Regions from separate parts of the Pseudomonas sp. MF6755 genome, predicted to be linked through region 3. Evidence: riboswitches for the same ligand, from Rfam matches in the RefSeq annotation. Region 3 holds a riboswitch; each other region holds the start of a gene.
What was found. Region 3 has a riboswitch for cobalamin ahead of JFT66_RS23740 (CbtB domain-containing protein). Riboswitches for the same ligand answer to the same signal wherever they lie in the genome.
Positions count from the first base shown of each region.

Region 1: linked by a shared signal. The riboswitch ahead of cobO (cob(I)yrinic acid a,c-diamide adenosyltransferase) and the one ahead of JFT66_RS23740 (CbtB domain-containing protein) in region 3 are both predicted to bind cobalamin.
Region 2: linked by a shared signal. The riboswitch ahead of JFT66_RS13860 (TonB-dependent receptor plug domain-containing protein) and the one ahead of JFT66_RS23740 (CbtB domain-containing protein) in region 3 are both predicted to bind cobalamin.
Region 4: linked by a shared signal. The riboswitch ahead of JFT66_RS19440 (ABC transporter substrate-binding protein) and the one ahead of JFT66_RS23740 (CbtB domain-containing protein) in region 3 are both predicted to bind cobalamin.

Region 1 covers NZ_JAEKDA010000002.1:82,186-87,686, forward strand. Annotated here, with positions in the region: gene bluB (5,6-dimethylbenzimidazole synthase) at 1-601, opposite strand, end outside; gene JFT66_RS02780 (cobyrinate a,c-diamide synthase) at 598-1,989, opposite strand; gene cobO (cob(I)yrinic acid a,c-diamide adenosyltransferase) at 1,986-2,597, opposite strand; cobalamin riboswitch at 2,677-2,922, opposite strand; gene JFT66_RS02790 (PQQ-dependent sugar dehydrogenase) at 3,022-4,335, shown strand; gene JFT66_RS02795 (C40 family peptidase) at 4,404-4,943, opposite strand; gene JFT66_RS02800 (C40 family peptidase) at 5,088-5,501, opposite strand, start outside.
Region 2 covers NZ_JAEKDA010000009.1:126,559-132,059, forward strand. Annotated here, with positions in the region: gene JFT66_RS13850 (ABC transporter substrate-binding protein) at 1-664, opposite strand, end outside; gene JFT66_RS13855 ((2Fe-2S) ferredoxin domain-containing protein) at 661-1,020, opposite strand; gene JFT66_RS13860 (TonB-dependent receptor plug domain-containing protein) at 1,020-2,942, opposite strand; cobalamin riboswitch at 3,034-3,238, opposite strand; gene JFT66_RS13865 (3-deoxy-7-phosphoheptulonate synthase) at 3,303-4,400, opposite strand; gene JFT66_RS30030 (hypothetical protein) at 4,739-4,873, opposite strand; gene JFT66_RS13870 (carbon-nitrogen hydrolase family protein) at 5,019-5,501, shown strand, end outside.
Region 3 covers NZ_JAEKDA010000019.1:67,940-73,440, forward strand. Annotated here, with positions in the region: gene cobW (cobalamin biosynthesis protein CobW) at 1-642, opposite strand, end outside; cobalamin riboswitch at 736-935, opposite strand; gene JFT66_RS23735 (hypothetical protein) at 1,132-1,551, shown strand; cobalamin riboswitch at 1,697-1,910, shown strand; gene JFT66_RS23740 (CbtB domain-containing protein) at 2,008-2,196, shown strand; gene JFT66_RS23745 (CbtA family protein) at 2,208-2,912, shown strand; gene JFT66_RS23750 (cobalamin biosynthesis protein) at 2,909-3,301, shown strand; gene cobM (precorrin-4 C(11)-methyltransferase) at 3,372-4,118, shown strand; gene nfuA (Fe-S biogenesis protein NfuA) at 4,421-5,005, opposite strand; gene JFT66_RS23765 (acyltransferase family protein) at 5,065-5,501, opposite strand, start outside.
Region 4 covers NZ_JAEKDA010000014.1:107,978-113,478, reverse strand. Annotated here, with positions in the region: gene ptrR (putrescine utilization regulator PtrR) at 1-795, opposite strand, end outside; gene JFT66_RS19445 (aldehyde dehydrogenase family protein) at 899-2,290, shown strand; cobalamin riboswitch at 2,361-2,552, shown strand; gene JFT66_RS19440 (ABC transporter substrate-binding protein) at 2,667-3,677, shown strand; gene JFT66_RS19435 (FecCD family ABC transporter permease) at 3,674-4,678, shown strand; gene JFT66_RS19430 (ABC transporter ATP-binding protein) at 4,675-5,439, shown strand; gene JFT66_RS19425 (GNAT family N-acetyltransferase) at 5,450-5,501, opposite strand, start outside.

The sequences.
Region 1 (5,501 bases), on a different contig from region 3:
GCGGCTCGGTCCAGCCTTCGAGCTGCAACATCGGTGCCGGATAGAACTCCGCCACCGGCCCCAGGCACAACACGGCCAGGGGTTTGGCACCGGGTGGCAAGCCCAGCAGCTCGGCCAGGGCCTGGGGTTCGAACAGCGAGACCCAGCCCATGCCCAAGCCCTCCACACGCGCCGCCAGCCACAGGTTCTGGATTGCACAGGATAACGACGCCATGTCCATTTCCGGCAAGGTGCGGCGCCCGAAGATGTGGCGCTCGCGATCGTCCGTCAAAGCCGCCACCAAGACCTCGGCACAGTCGTTGATGCCTTCGACCTTGAGCTTCATGAACTCATCGGAGCGCTCGCCCAAGGCCTCGGCGGTGCGCACGCGCTCTTCTTCCACCAGCTGTTGAATCTGCCCACGCAAGGGGCGGTCGCTGATGCGGATAAAACGCCAGGGCTGCATCAGGCCGACGCTTGGCGCCTGGTGCGCGGCCTGGAGCAGGCGCTGCAGCAGTTCGGGGGCGACGCTGCCGCCGCTGAAATGACGCATGTCGCGGCGCTCGGCGATGGCGCGGTAGACGGCGTCGCGGTCGGCCTGGGGGAATTGGTTGTCAGTCATGGCCTCTTCGCGAGCAAGCCCGCTCCCACATTGAATTGGGTTTCAACTCGGTCAATTGTGGGAGCTGGCTTGCCTGCGATAACGGTCTCAAGGTCCGGCGCAAACAGTGCGGCCACCGCGCCTGGGTTGGACGGAAAATAAAAGTGCACGTAGGAAGCGGTCATCCGCCCCTGCCGATACACCGCTTCAGCACCGCGCCCGCCGTTGGGGCTCAGGCCACGGGCAATCGGTGCCCATTCGGTGCTGGTCAGGGAATGGTGATAAGTGTGGCCGCGCAGTACGCCTTCCGGCAGTTCGACGCTTTGCAGGGCCAGGGCCGCGAGTTTCTTTTGCATCACCGCATCGCCCTGCAGCAGGCCAACCAATTCGGCGCGATTGCCGTCCACATCCGTCAGCGAATCGAGCAGATAGAGCATGCCGCCACATTCGGCGAGCAACGGCTTGCCAGCGGCGTGATGAGCACGGATCGCATCCAGCATCGCTGTGTTTGCCGACAGCGCCTGGTGGTGCAACTCCGGGTAGCCACCGGGCAAATAGAGACTGTCAGCTTCAGGCAGTTGGCGATCATGGATCGGTGAGAAAAAGCTCAGTTCGGCGCCCATCGCCCGCAACAGATCGAGGCTGGCGCCGTAGGTAAAGGCAAAGGCTTCGTCACGGGCCACGGCGATACGCACGCCTGCGAGCAGCGGTCTGGCCTCAATAACTGTGGGCGCAGCAAAGGTCACCGGCGGCGGCAGGGCGACTTCGCAACTGCTGCCCAATGCCTGGGCAGCGGCGTCCAGGCGTACATCGAGGTCATTCAGCTCGCTGGCTTGCACCAGGCCCAAGTGGCGACTGGGCAGTTCGATGCCGGTCTCGCGGGACAGCGCGCCGTACCAGCGCAAGCCCTCGGTGAGGCTGCCTTCGAGCAACTGGGCATGGCGCAGGGTGCCGACGCGGTTGGCCAGTACGCCGGCGAACGGCAGGTCGGGTTGATAGCGCGCCAGGCCCAGGGCCAGGGCGCCAAAGGTCTGGGCCATGGCGGTGCCGTCGATCACACCCAGCACCGGTACACCGAAGTGCCGCGCCAAGTCGGCGCTGGAAGGTGTGCCGTCGAACAAGCCCATCACGCCTTCGATCAGGATCAGGTCGGCCTCCCCCGCCGCTTCCCAGAGCAGGCGGCGACTTTCCTGCTCGCCCACCATCCACATGTCCAATTGATACACCGGCGCACCGCTGGCGCGCTCGTGAATCATCGGGTCGAGGAAGTCCGGCCCGCATTTGAACACGCGCACCTTGCGTCCCAGGTTGCGGTGCAAACGGGCCAGCGCAGCGGTGACGGTGGTTTTGCCCTGGCCGGACGCCGGAGCGGCGATCAATACGGCTGGGCAATGACGGGGCTGATTCAAAGTTCGACGCCCTTCTGTGCCTTGATACCGGCCTGGAAGGCGTGCTTGAGCATGCCCATTTCGGTGACGGTGTCGCCCATTTCGATCAACTCAGGCTTGGCGCCGCGGCCGGTGACCACCACATGCTGCATCGGCGGGCGGGCTTGCAGGTCGCTGAGCACTTGGTCCAGGTCCAGATAGCCGTGCTTGAGGGCGATGTTCAGTTCGTCGAGCACCACCAGGCCGATGGCCGGGTCTTGCAACAGCGCGCGGGACACCGCCCAAGCGGCTTCGGCGGCGGCGATGTCGCGTTGGCGGTCCTGGGTTTCCCAGGTAAAGCCTTCGCCCATCACATGGAAGCGCACCTGCTCGGGGAAACGGCGAAAGAACAACTCTTCGCCAGTGCTGTTACGCCCCTTGATGAACTGCACCACACCGCACTGCATGCCATGGCCCATGGCCCGGGCCAACATGCCGAATGCCGAGCTGCTCTTGCCTTTGCCGTTACCGGTCAGCACCAGCAGCAGGCCGCACTCGTTGGGGGAATTGGCGATGCGTTCGTCGATCACGGCTTTTTTGCGCAGCATGCGCGCCAGGTGGCGTTCGTCGCGGTCGGGGGAATCAGTCATGGCAGCTCTCCGTTGGGGCTGGACAAAAACGGCGGGCAGGAAAAAGAAAAAACAGACAGCCAAGCATCGCCCACCGTGATGCTGTTGAATGTTCAAGGCCGGTCTCCGGACTCATGAGTGGCGCGTCTTATCGAAGCAGCCGAGGGCGCGCCTTCCCATATCGCGGGCGATACAGTGGCAAACAGCACCGTCTTGACTCATTTACCGTTGCGGGGGCAGCGCCGGAATCGCGGCAGCACTGTGTACAAGTGCGCTCACTCACCGGCTTCCCTGTTTCACTCTGTCGACGCGTGCGCCACAGAGCACCTGGAACAAGCCGCGAAGGTTAGTGGGTTGGGGGTGGAGCGTCAATTAAAGCTGGCTCTGTACTTGAACCATCCGTACGCCGTGCTTCTCTACCCTTACAGGTATTAAGGAGAAAACCATGCATAAAACCCGACTCGCCTTACTGATCATGCTCGCAGGCAGCCTCGCGGCCTGCGGTGAAAGCTCTACCCTGCAGGTCTCCGACGGCATCGGGCCCTCGCCCAAACTGCCGGAGCCGAACAAGACCCTGATCCCCACCGTCAATATCGCCCCGGCGATTGGCTGGCCTGAAGGCGCCAAGCCAACGGCCGCCGCAGGCACCCAGGTTGCCGCGTTCGCCGAGGGCCTGGATCACCCGCGCTGGCTCTACGTGTTGCCCAACGGTGACGTGCTGGTGGCCGAGACCAATGCACCGCCCAAGCCGGATGATTCCAAGGGCGTGCGTGGCTGGGTGATGGAAAAAGTCATGGGGCGTGCCGGCGCAGGCGTGCCGAGCCCGAACCGCATTACGTTATTGCGCGACGCCGATCACGACGGCGTGGCGGAAACCCGCACGGTGTTTCTGGAGAATCTCAATTCGCCCTTTGGCATGACGCTGGTCGGTAACGACCTGTATGTAGCGGACTCAGATAAGTTGCTGCGCTTTCCCTACCAGCCAGGTGAAACCGCGATCAAAGCCCAAGGCACCACTGTCGTGGATTTGCCGGGTGGCCCCTTGAACCACCACTGGACCAAAAACGTGGTCGCCAGCAAGGATGGCAGCAAGCTGTATGTAAGCGTCGGCTCCAACAGCAACGTTGGCGAAAACGGCTTGGAGGCAGAACAGGGCCGCGCCGCGATTTGGGAAGTCGACCGCGCTACCGGCCAGCACCGCATTTTTGCCTCTGGCCTGCGCAACCCCAATGGCATGGCCTGGGAGCCACAGAGCGGCAAACTGTGGACCGCGGTTAACGAGCGCGATGAGATCGGTAGCGATCTGGTGCCCGACTACATCACCTCGGTCAAGGATGGCGGGTTTTATGGCTGGCCTTTCAGCTATTACGGCCAGCATGTGGATGTGCGCGTGACCCCGCAAAATCTGGACCTGGTCGCCAAGGCCATCGCGCCAGACTATGCGGTAGGCCCTCACACAGCCTCTTTGGGATTGACCTTCGCCGAGGGCAACAAACTGCCCGCGCAGTTCAGCAACGGCGCATTTATTGGCCAGCATGGTTCGTGGAATCGCAAGCCGCACAGTGGTTACAAGGTGATTTTCGTGCCGTTTGAAGGCGGTCAGCCGAAAGGACAACCGGTGGATGTGCTGACCGGGTTTCTCAACAGCGACGAGAAAGCCATGGGCCGGCCGGTGGGCGTGGTGATCGACCAGCAGGGAGATTTGTTGGTGGCGGATGATGTGGGGAATAAGGTTTGGCGGGTGTCGGCTGCTAAATAGCAGAGTTGCAAGCTGCAAGCAGGCGTTGCGCCCTCTTGCAGCTTAGAGCTTGAAGCTTACCGCTGCTTTCAAGGATTGCGTGCCAGATTCCCCGGCAACACCCGCTTGGCACTCAGGTAAGCATTCTGCCAATACGCTTTGGATAGCGTATCGAGCTTCACCGTACCGCCGGTTTGCGGCGCATGCACAAAGCGCCCTTCCCCGACATAGATCCCCGCATGGCTGACCCGTGAACCACCGCCCGTGGCGAAGAACAGCAGGTCGCCAGTTTGCAGGTTCTGCTCACTGACGTCCTGGGCACGCATCACGATCAGCTCACGGGTGGTGCGCGGCAGGGAGATGCCGGCGGCATCGCGAAACACAAAGCCGATCAGGCCGCTGCAATCAAAACCCGAGTCCGGTGTATTGCCGCCCCAGCGATAAGGCGTGCCGACCAGGCCCAGTGCGCGGAAAAGCACGTCCTCGGCAGCAGGCGAGAAATTCTGGGTGGCGTAGTTGAACACCGGCTTAGGCTTGACCGCTACAGGAGCGGGCGGCGGCGGGCGACTAGCGCAGGCGCTGAGCAGCGCGGCGCAAACAATAAGAATCAGGCGGGCCGAGGTCGACATGTGCAGAACAATCCTGGTCTGGATGCGGCTTTCGCTGCCGAACGTTGAAAACCAGAACGCGCAAGCAAAGCTCGCGCGAACGGATGACAACAATGTCCAGGGATTCTAGCGCTTACACGTCAAACTTCAAGTATCACTTTAACTTTACTTACTAGCGGTAACCGTAGTCGGGGCCATGGCGAGTGCGCGCTTGGCTTCGATGAAGGTTTTGCTCCAGTAGCTGTCACCCAGGTTATCTACCCGAACACCACCACTGCGGCGGCTGCTGGAGTGGATAAACTGGTTATCGCCCAGGTAGATACCGGCATGGCTGACACGACCGCGGCCACTGGTACTAAAGAAAAGCAGATCACCCGGCTTGAGGTTGTTCCGTGCGACCAACGGTGCATCCACGTTGATCATTTCGCGAGTCGAGCGAGGCAGATTCATGCCGGCTTCTTCACGGAACAGGTAGCCGATGAAACCACTGCAGTCGAAACCGGCTTCAGAGGTGCCGCCAAAACGGTAACGTGTACCGATCAGGGACTTACCGCGCTCAAGGATGCTGTCGGCCAGCAG
Region 2 (5,501 bases), on a different contig from region 3:
TATCAGCCATCACGTTTCGGGCACCGGATGCGGCCAGCAGGGCGGTGACAAAGCCCCGTTGGCCTTCGCTGTCGAGGCCGTTGACCTCACTGTCCAAGTAAAACACCGACACGGGGCTGGCATCGCTCGCCATTGCCTGGGCCTGCCGCAAGTCGGCATCCAGTGCATCGCTCAATGCCTGGGCGCGCTGGGTCTTGTGCAGCAGGGCGCCGAGGGAGCGCAGGTCCTGGCGGATATGTCCGAAGTAATCCAGCGTGTGCCCGGCGCATGCAGATTCAAGCAGGTAGGATGCCACGCCGTTATCGGCCAGACCGGTGCGGGAGGTCACACCGTTGCCGAACGCGCTGGCGAAGCCACCTACCACCAAGTCGGGGCGCTGCGCATACAACACTTCGCTGGAGGGGTATTTGGCGGCAATCACTGGCACTTCGAAGTACCTGCCCTGTCGATGGGGCATACCGTCGTCATCCAAGTAAGCCACCCCGACCAGTGATGGCCCGGCATCCAGGGCCAGCAGCAGGTCGGCCGCGTGTTGATTGAGGGCGACGATGCGTGAAGGCGGTGTGTGCGGCAGCGTCCAGGCCTGGGCGCAATTGCGGTAGCTGTCCGCCAGTACCGGCGCGCTGCAGAGCAGGGCACCCACGCTTAACCACGGCACTTTCATGAGCGCTCCTGGATCAGCATCTCATCGACCACCTCACCGCCCACCAGGTGCACATCCACCAGGCGTATCACATCGGCCTTGCTGTGTACGCCGTACCAGCAACGCTGTGGGTACACCGTGAGCACCGGCCCCAGGTTGCAGGGGAATTGGCAATGGGTGCGGGTCAATAGCACGCCGCCGGGCACTTCGATGCGCCGGTGTTCCAGCAAGCGGCGGCGCAGGGTTTTCCACAGCTGCAAGGCACCGCGCTGGGTGCAGCGCGGGCCAGTGCACAGCAATACATGGTGGGCGTGGTCGGGGATACGCGACCAGTCGGGATGGGTATCCACCCCGTCGATTTGTATGATGTCGGTCATCAGAAGCGATACGTATAACGCACCTCTGAGGTGAACGGTCGGCCCAGGTTGTCGACGTTGTTGGAGCGGCTGGTGACGTAGTCGCGGTCGAACAGGTTTTCCACCAGCAGGCTCACGCGGTGCTGGTGCGCAGTGTCCAGGTAGCGATAGGCGTCTGCGTCTACCACCGAATAATGACCGTACTCGACCTGCTTGGAGCTGATGACATCGCGAATATAACGGATGGCCGCACCTGCACCCCACAAGCGGTTTTCCGATTCGAAACCAATGCGTGAACGGGCAAAGAAGCTCGGGATATCGTTGATGGTGACTCCGGCACGCGACTCGGTAAGGTTGCGGGTCATGTCCGCCTGCACGCTCCATTGGTTGTTGAGCGCCAGCTTGGCGTCGGCCTCGAAACCGCGCATCTGGATCTGGCCCTGGCCATTGACCCACTGCACACCGTCCAGGGTGATCAGGTCGGTGATCTTGCGCTTGAACAGGGTCACGCTGGCGTTGAAATCGCGCCCGGCAAGCAGGCCCTTGTAGTCGATACCCAGTTCGGCGTTGCGGCTTTTTTCCGGCTTGAGGTTGCGGTTGCCCTTTTCGTCATCTTCATTGACGAATAGCTGCTCGGCGTTGGGCAGCTTGTAAGCCGTGCCGTATTGGCCGCGTACTGCCCAGTTATCGTTGAGGTCGTAGAGCGAGGTGAGCATGCCGACGGTGGCACTGTCACCGCCGCTCATGGCCTCGTGGCGCACGCCAATGCTGGGATGCCAGTCGGGCATGGCGTCGATCTGTGGGCGCAGTTGGGTGTACAGCGCGTGGGCCTGGGCTTTGTTGTCGTCGATTACCAGCACATCGTCCTGGCCCTTGAACCATTGGTTATCGCTGCCGACGATCAACACATGCCCTCCCGGCAACTCGGCCTTGCCCTCGGCTTGCACGCCCCAGTCGGTAAAACCCCAGTAGTCGTTATGGTTGATGACCTTCGTACCACCGCCTTCGAGGTTGTTGATGCGGGTATAACGGGTGTCCCAATCGTTGATATGGCCCTTGACGAAATAGCTCAGGCGTTCGTTGATGTTCTGCTCGAAGGTCGCCGTGGCGATCTGCTGAACGCGGTCGTTGGTGGTCTTGTGGGAAGCCACCGGGCGGGCGAAATCCAGATTGGCATCGGCGTATTGGTAGAACAGTTCCAGGCGCGAATCGTCGCCAATGGATTGAATGGCCTTGGTGCCGAAGGTGGTGACTTCGTAGGAGCGTCGTTTGTCCGTGACGTTTTTCATATCGCGGTTGCGAAACGGTTGGTAGCCCTCGGACGCATTGCGGCTGACGTAGGCCAATAAGCCCAGGTCGCCCCAACCGTTGTTGAAGATTTTCTCGACCCGCGCGTCGCCGGTGGTGCCACCGAAGGTATCGACCCCAAGGTTCACTTCGCCGGAAGCCGTACGCGTTTGTGGGCTGCGGGTGACGATATTGATCACCCCCGAGACTGCCTGGGTGCCGAACAGCAGGCTCTGGCCACCCTTGAGTACTTCGATGCGTTCGATAGCGTTGGCCGGCAGGGTGTCGAGGTACAGGCCGCCGTACAGGCGATTGTTCAGGCGCACGCCGTCGAGCAGAATCAGGGTGTCATCGTTGCGCCCGCCGAGCAGGGAATAGGTACCGTAGTCGAACGGGCCGTTCTTCGGCGCTACGTACAGCCCGGGAATGAACATCTGCATCACCCGGGATACGTCGGCGGCAGGTCCGGCCCGCTCGATCTGTTCGCGGCTGACCACCTCGACTTTACTGCCGTATTGGGCCATGGCTGCGACGGTGGTGGACTCCACCGATGGCGCCGAGACGATTTGCGGGTTGAGTATCAGGGCGTTGTCGTCAGCCAGCAGCAACGGGCTGAACAGGTAGCCGATCAAGGGAGTGAATGAACGTCGAATCATAGTCTTCTCGAAAGTATCTTCGCAGAAGCACGCAGGAGAAGGCATCGAGCACACGCCAATACCGGCCCATGCCCGCCCACCGCAGGAGTTTGCCAAACAGAAATTCCAGGCCGGTCTCCGGGCTCATGCGTCTGGATACCTCCACCTTCCCATGGCGCGATGGCCACAGTGGTGTATCGAAGGGATCACGCATATACCGTTGCGGGGGCAGCACCGGACTTGCTCGAGCGAGCGTACCGGTTTCCCGTTTCACCCCAAGCACGGCGGCAGGGGGCACCTGAAACAGGAGGGCATCTGAACATTCGCACGACCGTTCGTCAACTTTCCCATTCCTGCTGCCCCTCCCATATTTTTTGATCTTTATCCGTCAGTCGGTTTGCGGTGGTCCCGCAATCGCTCGGCCGCATCGCGCAACAACTGCTCGGTACCGTTCCAGCCCAGGCAGCCATCGGTGACCGACACGCCGTACTTCATCGAAGGGCTCAACGGCTGGCAGCCTTCGAAAAGGTGGCTTTCAAGCATCATGCCGATCAGCGACGTATCACCCTGCAAGCGCTGCTCCAGCACGTCGTTGAATACCGCCGGCTGGCGCAGCGGGTCTTTGCCGCTGTTGGCATGGCTGCAATCGACCATGATTCGCGCCGCCACTTTGGACTTGGCCAGATCCTGCTTCACCTGGGCCACGCTCTGCGCATCGTAGTTCGGCCCGCGATGACCACCGCGCAGTACCAGATGAGTGTCGGGGTTGCCTGGGGTCTGGATGATCGCCGGGTGGCCTTGGCTGTCGACGCCGAAATGGCGGTGCGGGTGGAAGGCGGACCGCATCGCATCACAGGCAATCGCGACGCCGCCGTCGGTACCATTCTTGAAGCCCACAGGCATGCCCAGGCCGCTGGCCATTTCGCGGTGGATCTGCGATTCAGTGGTGCGCGCGCCAATCGCGACCCAACTGAGCAGGTCATCGAAGTAGCCGGCAGCCATGGGTTGCAGCAGCTCGGTGGCGATCGGCAAGCCCAGGCGCAGCATTTCACGCATCAGCTCGCGGGACAGGGTCAGGCCGGCGGCCATGTCATCGCTGCCGTCCAGGTGCGGATCGTAGGCCAGGCCTTTCCAACCGATGGTGGTGCGGGGTTTTTCTACGTAGGCGCGGATCACCAGCAGCATCTGGTCGCTGACTTCAAGCGCCAGCTTCTTCAGGTTGCGTGCGTATTCCATGGCCGATTCCGGATCGTGTATCGAGCACGGGCCCACTATCACCAGCAGGCGTGAATCTTCACCATTGAGGATGGCGCGCACCGCTTGGCGGTGGGCGTGGATCTGTTCATTGAGGAACGGGCTGAGGGGCAGTTGGTGCTTGAGTTCAAGGGAGCTGGGCAGGCGCTGGGTCAGGGCTTCATTGGCGCAAGACAGGGCGCTTTTCATGGCAGAGCGGGGCAAAGCGGCGACGGAGGAGTTCATATTCAAGGCTTCCTGGGCAAGCGGCGGGCGATTCCCGCGCGCTTGGCCTACTGGGGTGTTCGACAATTGGCCGTATCGGCTACGTGTGTTGGCTTGCCACCACGGGGTGACCGGTCGGAGGCGGCAGGCTGTCCCGAACGGAGCTGGCTAAATCGCCATGCAGTGCAAGTGTCGTAGCGGTAATAGGTGGCGTAGTTCATGGCTTGATTCCTTTAAGTGGTCTTGAGCAAACAAATTATTAGAGGCTGAAAAAACAAAACCCCCGGTCGGGGAGCCGACCGGGGGTTTAGATTTCTCTGGTAGGCGACCCCTTGAGTAGTGGGCGCCGATTTCAGGTATCAGGCGCGCCAGTGGCTAAACCAATACCCAAAATAAAAGCCGGCCAGTGCGCTCGAACCGTTCACACGGGTGGCCGACACCGAGCGCAAGGCGCTGGCAGCAGGGCAAACCTGAGTGTGGGTGAGTTGCAACATGGTGGCTCTCCAAATGATGGGGGGAGCTTACTAGAGGCGTACCGGTGGATTCAATCAGTAATTTCTATCGTGTGGGGGGACTTACGGCTATGGGTGTGTGCCGATATGCTGATGACACTTAAACAATGATTGCCAGGACGCGACCATGACTGCCTTGACCCTTGCTGCCGCGCAAACCATTTCCATCCCCGGCGACGTAGCGGCCAATATCCAGCGGCACCTTGCCATGATGCGGGCCGCGGCAGAGCAGGGTGTGCAATGGTTGGTCTTTCCGGAATTGTCGTTGACGGGCTATGAACCCTTCCTGGCGGCGGACTTGGCTATTACCCCCGAGAGCGCGGTGTTGGTTCCGCTGCGTGAGATGGCGCGGGAGCTGCGATTGACGGCAGTGGTGGGCATGCCGGTACGGCTGGCGCCACACGCGGGCGTGCTGATTGGCGCGCTGGTGCTGGGAGCGGACGGTTCAGTGGGCGTCTACACCAAGCAGCATCTGCACTCTGGCGAAGAGCTGGCATTTGTAGCCGGGCAGGGCGGCGAGATCCTGGCGTGGGGAGATGAGCGCATTGCGCTGGCGGTGTGCGCGGACTTTTCCCACGCCAGCCACCCACGGCGTGCGGCTGAAGCGGGT
Region 3 (5,501 bases):
GACCTTCACCGCCGGCGGCAGCTCTTCGGCGACTTCCAGGCGCACGCGGGCCAGGTCTTCGGCACTGATCAGGTCGGCTTTGTTGAGGATCACCAGGTCGGCGCTGGCCAGTTGATCGGCGAACAGTTCGTGCAACGGCGACTCGTGGTCCAGGTTCGGGTCGAGTTTGCGCTGGGCATCGACCTGATCCGGAAACGCGGCGAACGTACCAGCGGCCACGGCCGGGCTGTCGACCACGGTGATCACCGCATCGACTGTGCAGGCGCTGCGGATTTCCGGCCACTGGAAGGCTTGTACCAGTGGCTTTGGCAGGGCCAGGCCCGAGGTTTCGATGAGGATATGGTCAAGGTCACCGCGACGGGCAACCAGTTCGCGCATCACCGGGAAGAATTCCTCCTGCACGGTGCAGCACAGGCAACCGTTGGCCAGTTCGTACACGCGGCCGTTGGCTTCTTCTTCGGTGCAACCGATGGAGCACTGCTTGAGGATTTCACCGTCAATGCCCAGCTCGCCGAACTCGTTGACGATCACCGCAATCCGACGGCCCTGGGCGTTGTCGAGCATATGGCGCAGCAACGTGGTTTTGCCCGAGCCCAGGAAGCCGGTAACGATGGTGACGGGAAGTTTGGCCAGTGTTTTCATCGGATGCCCTTTGGGGCGGGCATACGGGACGACAGGCCCTGCGGCATCGCGCAGCAGCGGATTTCGTCACCGGATCACCCCGCCCGGTTGAATTGGAAAATCGGTGACGAGGCAGGTCTCCTGGCTTGGGGCGTGCAGGTCTTGCGACCAACGCTGACTGCGCCTTCCCGCCGTCTCGGCAGTGGCGTGGCAGTCAACTGAACCCTTCACAGTTGCGGGGGCAGCCGCGGCTTGAACCGCGTTCCCTTCTTAGCTTCGACCTGGGCCGAAGAACCTCGAGGGTGCAAGGCTACGCAGTGCGGGAGAACCGGTCAATATTGATCGTTCGCACGCCACAGAAGCGCTCACCTGCACGACGCGAGGCCCAATCAACTTGAAACAAATTACTTGTCGGTTCAAGGAATCATTTGCGCAGCGCAAACCACAACTCTCTGCCACGTCATCAAGGCCATTGATGCGTGGTTCACCCAACATTCTATGGAGTCAACAATGGCACTCACAGTCTCGCCACACATCAATACAGCACCGCCTGCCGAAACGCACGCTATCACCCAGCGAGAAAATCCGCAGACCACCACCAGCGAACGGCCCGTCGACCTGCTGACTCGCGAGGAGCTCTTGCAAGAAATCATCGACAATATGGACGCCTTGCATGACCCCAGGTTCGACTCCGAAACCATCACCCGCGATTCGCTCAAGAGGACAGCTGACGGAGTGCCGCTGCGAGGCACACCGCCAACAGCACGCCAGAGCGAGATCGCGGCGGAGACTTTGAAGCGCAAAGACGTGTTCAAGGAACTCGACTTGATTGGCGGGAGCACCATGTTCCCGCTCAACGGCACATTTACCCTCGATGATGCAGAGAATGTGGCCGCCGGACGCCGTTCGACAGTCGCTTTTGCCGAGTAAAACCTTGAAGGCCGGTGCAGCGAACGATAGCCGGCTGCCTCTAGGGGTATGACTGAACTCAACAGTGCCCTTTCCATCCACGGGGAAGGGCCAAACCCTGAATGCCATACAACCCTCATTGACGCATAACTCCCGCTCATGCTCTCCTACACATCTTGTTTCGGGTGCCCTTCACAGGGTGAAACGGGAAATCGGTGCGCCATAGACCTATGGCAACTCCGGTGCTGCCCCCGCAACGGTAAGCGAGCGAAGCGTCAAATCCACTGTGCTGTGCATGGGAAGGAGATGCTTATCAGGCTGGACTCTTTCAAGAGCCGCCCCTCGCAAGCCCGGAGACCGGCCCGAAAAAATCAGATAACAAACCCGCGGTGGGCGGGCGCTGTTCAGAACCCTGCGTGCCTGGCTCGCGGGGTTTTCATGCGCTCGTTTCACCCTGACACTCGAAAGGGACGCGCCATGTCGATCATCAGCAGCACTTCGCACTCCGCCAGCAGCACCGCCACCTTGAGCCAACGCCTGACTGCCGCTATCGGTGCGTCGATCCTGGGCGCGTGCCTTGTGTATTTCGCCGGCTTCTCGCATATCGAGGCCGTGCACAACGCGGCCCACGATACCCGCCACAGCGCCGCGTTCCCGTGCCACTGAGACTTGCCGACATGATCAAGCGTATCGCCCGAACCGCAGGGTTCACCGGCTTGTTGGCCGCCCTGCTGCTGACCCTGCTGCAAAGCTTGTGGGTCGCGCCGTTGATTTTGCAGGCGGAGACCTATGAAAAGGCTCCGGCTGTCGCCGAAGTCACCCATGAACATGCCGCAGGGGCCGCTGCCCACACCCACGACGCCGAAGCTTGGGAGCCGGAAGATGGCTGGCAGCGCGTGCTGTCGACTACCGGTGGCAACCTGGTAGTGGCGGTCGGGTTTGCGCTGATGCTGGCCGGCCTGTACACCTTGCGCGCACCGACCCGCACCGCCCAGGGTTTGCTTTGGGGCCTGGCGGGTTACGCGACCTTTGTGCTGGCACCCACCCTGGGCCTGCCACCGGAATTACCGGGCACTGCAGCGGCTGACCTTGCGCTGCGCCAGACCTGGTGGATCGGCACCGCAGCTTCCACCGCTGCGGGTATCGCGCTGATCGTGTTCGGGCGCAATTGGCTGTTGAAAGTGCTGGGCGTGGCGATCCTTGCCGTGCCTCATATCATCGGTGCGCCACAGCCACAAGTGCATTCGATGTTGGCCCCGGAGGCTCTCGAAGCGCAGTTCAAGATCGCCTCGCAGTTGACCAACGTGGCGTTCTGGCTGGCCCTGGGCCTGATCAGCGCCTGGCTGTTCCGCCGCAACCGCGATGATCAATACTCGGCATGACCCTGGTAGTCGGCCTGGGTTGCCAGCGGGGTTGTGATGTTCACACCCTGCTGGGCCTGTTTGACAGTGCGCTAGCCGAAGGCGGCATCGAGCGCCAACGCATTACGGCGCTGGCGAGCATTGATCGCAAACAGGATGAACCCGGGTTGCTGGCCCTGGCCCAGTTGCTGGACTTGCCACTCCAGTGTTTCAGTGCGCAACAGTTGGCCGGTTATGAACACCGCCTGAGCCACAAGTCAGCCCTGGCTTTTGCCCATACTGGCTGTTACGGCATCGCCGAAAGCGCCGCCCTGGCCTTGGCCGAGCAACTCGCCCACGGCCCTGCCCGCCTGCTGATCACCCGCAAGAAAACCGCCCAGGCCGCCTTTGCATTAGCCTGTACCGGTTAAAAACCCGATAATTGCCGTTCTCGATCATGAGCAATCTTCATGCTCGCCCGTTTTTCAACAGGAATCCTCCATGACCGTCTACTTCATCGGCGCAGGCCCCGGCGACCCGGAACTGATTACCGTCAAGGGCCAGCGGCTGATCCGCAGTTGCCCGGTGATCATCTATGCCGGCTCGCTGGTACCTGCGGCGGTGCTGGAAGGCCATCGGGCGCAACAGGTGGTCAACAGCGCCGAGCTGCACCTGGAGCAGATCATCGACCTGATCAAAACTGCCCACGCAAACGGCGAGGATGTGGCACGCGTGCACTCCGGCGACCCAAGCCTGTATGGGGCTATAGGCGAGCAGATCCGCCACTTGCGTGAGCTGGGCATCCCCTTCCAGATCATTCCCGGGGTCACGGCAGTGGCGGCCTGTGCGGCGCTGCTGGAAACCGAACTGACCCTGCCGGACATTGCCCAGAGCGTGATCCTGACCCGCTATGCCGATAAAACCAGCATGCCGGCCGGTGAAGACTTCGACAGCCTGGCTCGCCACGGCACGACCATGGCGATTCACCTGGGTGTCAACCACTTGGAGAAGATCGTCGCCGAGCTGCTGCCGCATTATGGCGCCGATTGCCCGATAGCCGTGGTGCACCGGGCTACATGGCCGGATCAGGACTGGGCCGTCGGCACCCTGGCGGATATTGCCGGCAAGGTCGCAGCCAAGGGGTTCCGGCGTACTGCGTTGATTTTGGTGGGCCGGGTGCTGGCCAGTGACAGTTTCAGTGAGTCGTCGCTGTATCGGGCCGGGCATGCACACCTTTATCGGCCTTGATTTTTTACTTCACAAAGTAAAATCAACACACTGATTTTTATTAATAAATACAGAAAAATGTGGGAGGGGCCTTGCCCCCGATGAGCATGGGTATCTACACAACTTCGTAGCTGACAACGATAACTACGATGCGAAGCGAGCCGCTCTTGATCTTGATCTGGCTTTTGATCTTAGGCGCCCCGTCAAACCACGCTGGCCGAACGCAGGCTTGAATCCGTGGGTAACAGCAACTTACTGAATTTAAATCAAAAAAAACGGCGCTCACGGGGCGCCGTTTTTTATGCTCGCAGTGAACACCTTACTCAGTAGTAGGCGTTTTCTTTCTGCGTGTGGTCGGTCACGTCACGTACGCCCTTGAGCTCAGGAATACGCTCCAGCAGGGTGCGCTCGATGCCTTCGCGCAACGTCACGTCCGCCTGGCCACAGCCCTGGCAACCGCCGCCGAACTTCAATACAGCGATACCGTCATCCACTACGTCGATCAGGCTCACCTGGCCCCCGTGGCTGGCCAGCCCCGGGTTGATCTCGGTTTGCAGGTAATAGTTGATGCGCTCGTTGACCGGGCTATCGGCGTTGACGTTCGGCACCTTGGCGTTGGGCGCCTTGATGGTCAACTGGCCGCCCATGCGGTCGGTGGCGTAGTCGACCACAGCGTCGTCGAGGAAGGCTTCGCTGAAGTTATCGATGTACGCGGTGAAGCTTTTCAGCCCCAGGGCGGTGTCTTCAGGCTTCTCTTCCCCAGGCTTGCAGTAGGCAATGCAAGTCTCGGCGTATTGGGTGCCGGGCTGGGTGATAAAGACGCGGATGCCGATACCCGGGGTGTTCTGCTTGGACAGCAGGTCAGCCAGGTAATCGTGGGCGGCGTCGGTAATGGTTATGGCAGTCATGGAAACTCCTCACAGGCTTGCCGGCAGTTTACGCCAAATCATTACAGAGGTACAAAGTCCTAGTATTTTTGTCGGGAAATAATTACCCGCTCCTCAACGCCCAGCCAACGCTTGAGCGTGCGATAGGTTGCTTTCTCCAGCCATTGGTAGCTGCCATAGGCGCCCAGCGCTATCACCGCGATGCAAACCGGCAGGATTGCGTAGGGGTCCAGCCCCATCCGTTCAGCAACCCACCGCCCGGCGACCAGCACCAATACGTGGATCAAGTACACCGAATAAGAGCAATCACCGAGCAACTTCAAGATGCGCGAACCCTGGAAGTAAGGCTCCAGGGCCACACAGCTGATAACCAATAGCGCACTGGGCACGCCCCACTCCAGCGCTCGGGGTACATCTGCCCCGTGATAAATCGCCGCCAGCGCCACCGCGATGCCCAACAGCGGCAGCCACGCCCTGGCCCGGCACAGGCCACGGCGGTACAGCATGCCGATCACAA
Region 4 (5,501 bases), on a different contig from region 3:
GATCAGCCAGGTATTGAGGATGCGGAATGTGTCGCTCAACGGCCACACACTCACCGCCGCACACCCCGGCATGCTCTCAAGCATGCTGCGCGGCATCAGTGCCAACCCCGCCCCGGCGCTGACGCAGGCGAGCATGCCGTGGTAGGACTCGATCTCGAAGATCTTGCCCGGCATCGCGCCATCCTGTGAGAACCAGCGCTCGAAGTGATGCCGGTACGAGCAATTCGAGCGAAACGTATAGATATTCTCGCCATTCACATCCCGCCCGCGAGTGACAGGCGCGTGATGCAGCGGCGCGATCACCACCATCTCCTCTTCGAACACTGCCACGCCTTCCAGAGTGGAATGCAGCACCGGCCCGTCGACAAAGGCCGCCGTCAGCCGCCCTGACAGCACACCCTCAATCATGGTGCCCGACGGGCCGGTGCTCAGGTCCAGCTCGACCTTGGTGTATTTCTGGTTATACGCCGCGAGCAAGCCGGGGATACGCACTGCCGCCGTGCTTTCCAGGGAGCCCAGGGCAAAGGCACCTTGGGGTTCCTCCCCCGCTACCGTGGCACGAGCTTCTTGTACCAGGTCGAGAATACGCCGCGTATAGCCGAGGAAATTCCAGCCGGCCGGCGATAGGCGCAGGCGGCTTTTCTCGCGGATAAACAACTCCACGCCCAAATCCTGCTCCAGTTGCTTGATGCGCGTGGTCAGGTTTGAAGGCACCCGATGAATCAACTGCGCGGCGGCGCTGATGCTGCCTTGCTCGGCAACGGCCTTGAAGATTTCCAGCTGCACCAGATCCAAGCCATTCTCCAATCGTGAACGTATCGCTTAATATTATTCAGTTTCCAGAAAAGATACAGCCCCGTACGCTGACCCCATTCCACTTATTCAGCCGGACGGTGCCATGAACGCTATTTCCCACCAGACCCACGCCTTGTCGATCAACCCCGCCAACGGCGAGACAGTCGGCAGCTACCCTTATGAAACCCCGGCACAGCTGGACGCCGCCCTCACCCGCTCAACCAATACCTTCCGCACGTGGCGCCGGCAGCCGGTCAGCCAGCGCGCCGAATTGCTGCAGGCCTTGGCCTGCGCCCTGCGCGAGCAAGCCGAAGACATGGCGCAAATGATCACCCTGGAAATGGGCAAACCCATCGCCCAGGCCCGCGCCGAGATCGAAAAGTGCGCCCAACTCAGCGAGTGGTACGCCGCCCACGGCCCGGCCATGCTCGCCCCTGAACCAACGCTGGTGGACAACGGCAGCGCCCGGATCGAATACCGCCCGCTGGGCCCGATCCTTGCCGTGATGCCGTGGAACTTCCCGGTTTGGCAGGTGCTGCGCGGCGCCGTGCCAACCCTGCTCGCCGGCAACACCTATGTGCTTAAACACGCGCCGAACGTGATGGGCAGCGCCTACCTGATCCAACAAGCGTTCCATAAAGCGGGTTTCGCCGACGGCCTGTTCGAAGTGATCAACGCGACCCAGGACGGCGTGTCCAGCGCCATCGCCGACCCGCGCATCGCCGCCGTGACCCTCACCGGCAGCGTGCGCGCCGGTATCGCCATTGGCTCCCAGGCCGGCGCAGCACTGAAGAAATGCGTGCTGGAACTGGGCGGCTCCGACCCGTTCATCGTGCTCAACGACGCCGACCTCGACGCCGCCGTGCAAGCGGCCGTGATCGGCCGATTCCAGAACAGCGGCCAAGTCTGCGCCGCAGCCAAGCGCCTGATCATCGAAGCCGGTGTGGTTGAAGCCTTCACCGCCAGATTCCTAGAAGCCAGCCGCGCCCTGGCGTTGGGCGACCCGACATCGACCACTACCTATATCGGCCCCATGGCCCGCTTCGACCTGCGCGACGAACTGCACGGCCAGGTCCAGGCGACCCTGGAAGAAGGCGCGACCCTGCTGCTGGGCGGCAACAAAGTCCCAGGCGCGGGCAATTACTACGAACCGACCGTGCTGGCCGACGTCACCGATCAGATGACCTCGTTCAAGCAGGAATTGTTTGGCCCCGTGGCGTCGATCATCACCGCCCGCGATGCCGAGCATGCTGTGGCCCTGGCCAACGACAGCGAGTTTGGCCTCACCGCCAGTATCTTTACTACCGACGCGGCGAAAGCCCGGGACATCGCCAACCAACTGGAAACCGGCGGGGTCTTCGTCAACGCGTTCAGCGTGTCAGACCCTCGGGTAGCGTTTGGCGGCGTGAAGAAAAGCGGGTTTGGCCGTGAGTTGTCGCATTTCGGCGTACGCGAGTTCTGCAATGCCAAAACAGTGTGGCTGGATCGCAAATAATCCAGTTGATCACCTGTGGCAAGCAACTTCACGCCTGCCGCCAGCGTAGCTCCCGTTAAGCCTCGCGATCGACTACCATACCGCCGCCGGTTCCCACATGGGACTAATAGGGAATTCGAAACGCCCCCACGCGTAAGTCGAAACTGCCCCCGCAACTGTAGGTGCTGAGCCTGCCCCTGAATGCCACTGGACCACGTCCGGGAAGGCTGGGGCGTGGCGATGACGCATCAGTCAGGAGACCTGCCGGCCCAGCACTATGACTAACCGGCGGGGTGTCCGGGAAGGACATCCTGGCCCTGCACTCCTGCAGCCTCCATGGGCGTGTTTCCGAGCCGTACCTCCCCTGCCGCACCTCGGTTCACACGGAGATCACCCCATGCTGCCACGCGTTACCGCCCTGATCGCAGGCTTGGGTGCCTGTGCCCTGGCCCAGGCCACGCCCACCCACTACCCGCTGACCATGGAAAACTGCGGCAGCACCCTCACCTTCCTGCAAGCCCCCCTGCGCAGCGTAACCATCGGCCAGGCCGCCACCGAGATGCTCTACGCCTTGGGCGTGGGCAATAAAGTGGTCGGTACCTCGTTGTGGTTCAACAACGTACTGGCGCAGTACAAGGCGCAGGACGACAGCATTGAGCGCCTGGCCAACAATGAGCCGAGCTTCGAAGCGGTGATCGCCAAGCGCCCGCAACTGGTAGCCGCCGAGCTGGAATGGGTGGTGGGCCCGCAAGGCGTGGTCGGCACCCGCGAGCAATTCCATGAACTGAAGATCCCCACCTACCTGCTGCCCTCCGACTGCGAAGGCAAGGACAACCTGGTCGGTGCCGATGGCACGCGGCTGGAGCCGTTTCGCATCGAGACGATTTACAAAAGCATCAGCCAACTGGCACAGATTTTCGACGTACAGGAACGCGGCCAGAGGTTGAACGATGAGCTTAAGGCGCGCCTGGCCAAATCCATCGCGACTGCGCAGGGCAAAGGCTTGAAGCAGGCAAGCGCGCTGGTATGGTTCTCCAGCGCCGAAATGGCCAGCGACCCGTACGTGGCCGGGCACAAGGGCATCCCTGAGTTCATGCTGCAAACCCTTGGCCTGCGCAACGTGGTGCAGTCCGACGAAGAATGGCCCGCCGTCGGCTGGGAAACCATCGCCAAGGCCAACCCCACGTTCCTGGTGATCGCACGCATGGACCGTCGCCGCTACCCCGCCGACGACCACGAAAAGAAACTCGCCTTCCTGCGCAACGACCCCGTGACCCGCAACATGGACGCGGTGAAAAACAACCGCATCATCATCCTCGACGCCCTGGCGTTGCAGGCCAGCCTGCGCACCTTCGACGGCCTGGAACAACTGGCCGCGGCCATCGACGGCTACGACCTGGGCAAATGATGCGCACCCTACTTGCCCTGGCACTGCTCCTAATCGCACTGCTCGCTGGTGTCGCTATCGGCGAAACCGCCATCGAGCCGCAGGTGGTGTTGCAGGTGCTCGCCAATAAACTCTGGGCCGCAGGCTTCGTGCTGGACCCCATCGATGAAGGCGTGGTGTGGAACTACCGCCTCACCCGCGCCTTGGTCGCCGCTGCCTGTGGCGCGGGGCTGGCGACCTGTGGGGTAATCCTGCAATCGCTGCTGCGTAACCCGCTGGCGGATCCGTACCTGTTGGGTATCAGCGCCGGCGCGTCGACCGGCGCGGTCCTCGTTGCCTTGATCGGTGTGGGTGGCGGCCTGGTGTCACTGTCGGCGGGTGCGTTTGCGGGAGCGATGGCGGCGTTTGCGCTGGTGATTCTGCTGGCACGGGCGAGCGGTTCGTCCAGTGGCACCGGGCAGATCATCCTCGCGGGCATCGCCGGCTCGCAGTTGTTCAATGCCCTGACCGCATTCCTGATCACCAAGTCCGCCAGCTCCGAACAGGCCCGCGGCATTATGTTCTGGCTGCTGGGCAACCTCAGCGGCGTGCGCTGGCCGTCGGTGTGGCTGGCGGTGCCGGTGGCGGTCGCCGGGCTGGCAGTTTGCCTGTGGCACCGCCGCGCACTGGACGCCTTCACCTTCGGCAGCGACTCGGCGGCCTCCCTCGGTATCCCGGTGCGCCGTGTACAATTTGTGCTGGTGGCCTGCGCCGCGTTGGTGACGGCGGTGATGGTGTCCATCGTGGGTTCCATCGGCTTTGTGGGCCTGGTGATTCCCCATGCCATGCGCCTGTTGCTCGGCACCGGACATTCGCGGTTGCTGCCAGCCAGCGCCCTTGGCGGCGCACTGTTCTTGATCGCGGCTGATGTACTCTCGCGCACCTTGATCAAGGGCCAGGTGATTCCCGTGGGCGTGGTCACTGCCTTGGTGGGTGCTCCGGTATTTGCGTTGATCCTGATTGGCCGGAGGAATGCGCGATGAGTGTACTGAGCTGCAGCGGCCTGGGCTTCAAGGTGCGTGAGGCGCAGTTGCTGCGCGGTATTGACCTGGACGTAGAGCTGGGTGAAACCCTTGGCATCGTCGGGCCGAACGGTTCGGGCAAATCCACCCTGCTCAAATTGCTCGCCGGCTTGCGTGCACCGGGCAGCGGTGAAGTACGCTTGGGCAGCAAGCGCCTGGATGAGTTATCGCGCCGCACCATCGCGCAACAGCTGGCGGTGGTGGAACAGCAAGCCGATACCGATGACGCCATTCGCGTGTTCGACGCCGTGGCGTTGGGCCGCACGCCGTGGCTGTCGGCACTGAGCCCGTGGTCTCGCGAAGACGACGCCATCGTGCGCCAAGCGTTGCACGACGTGGACGCCACCCACCTGAGCCAACGCGCCTGGCGCAGCCTCTCGGGCGGCGAACGCCAACGCGTGCACATCGCCCGCGCCCTCGCACAGCGGCCGCAGATTCTGTTGCTGGATGAACCGACCAATCACCTGGATATCCAGCATCAACTGGCGATATTAAAAGGTGTGCAAGGCTTGCCGGTAACCACCTTGATCGCCCTGCATGACCTGAACCAGGCGCTGACCTGCGATCGCCTGGCCGTTCTGGATCGCGGGCGGCTGGTGGCACTGGGCACACCACTGGAGGTGCTGACGCCAGAGCGCCTGCAAGAGACATTCGGGGTGCAGGGGCATTACCTGACGGACCCGTTTGATGGCGCGCAAATCCTACGCCTGCGCTCTACCTGACACATTTGATCTACAGAGGTCGGTGCATATGGGTGGTCTGCCATACCGGGTCAGCTTCCACG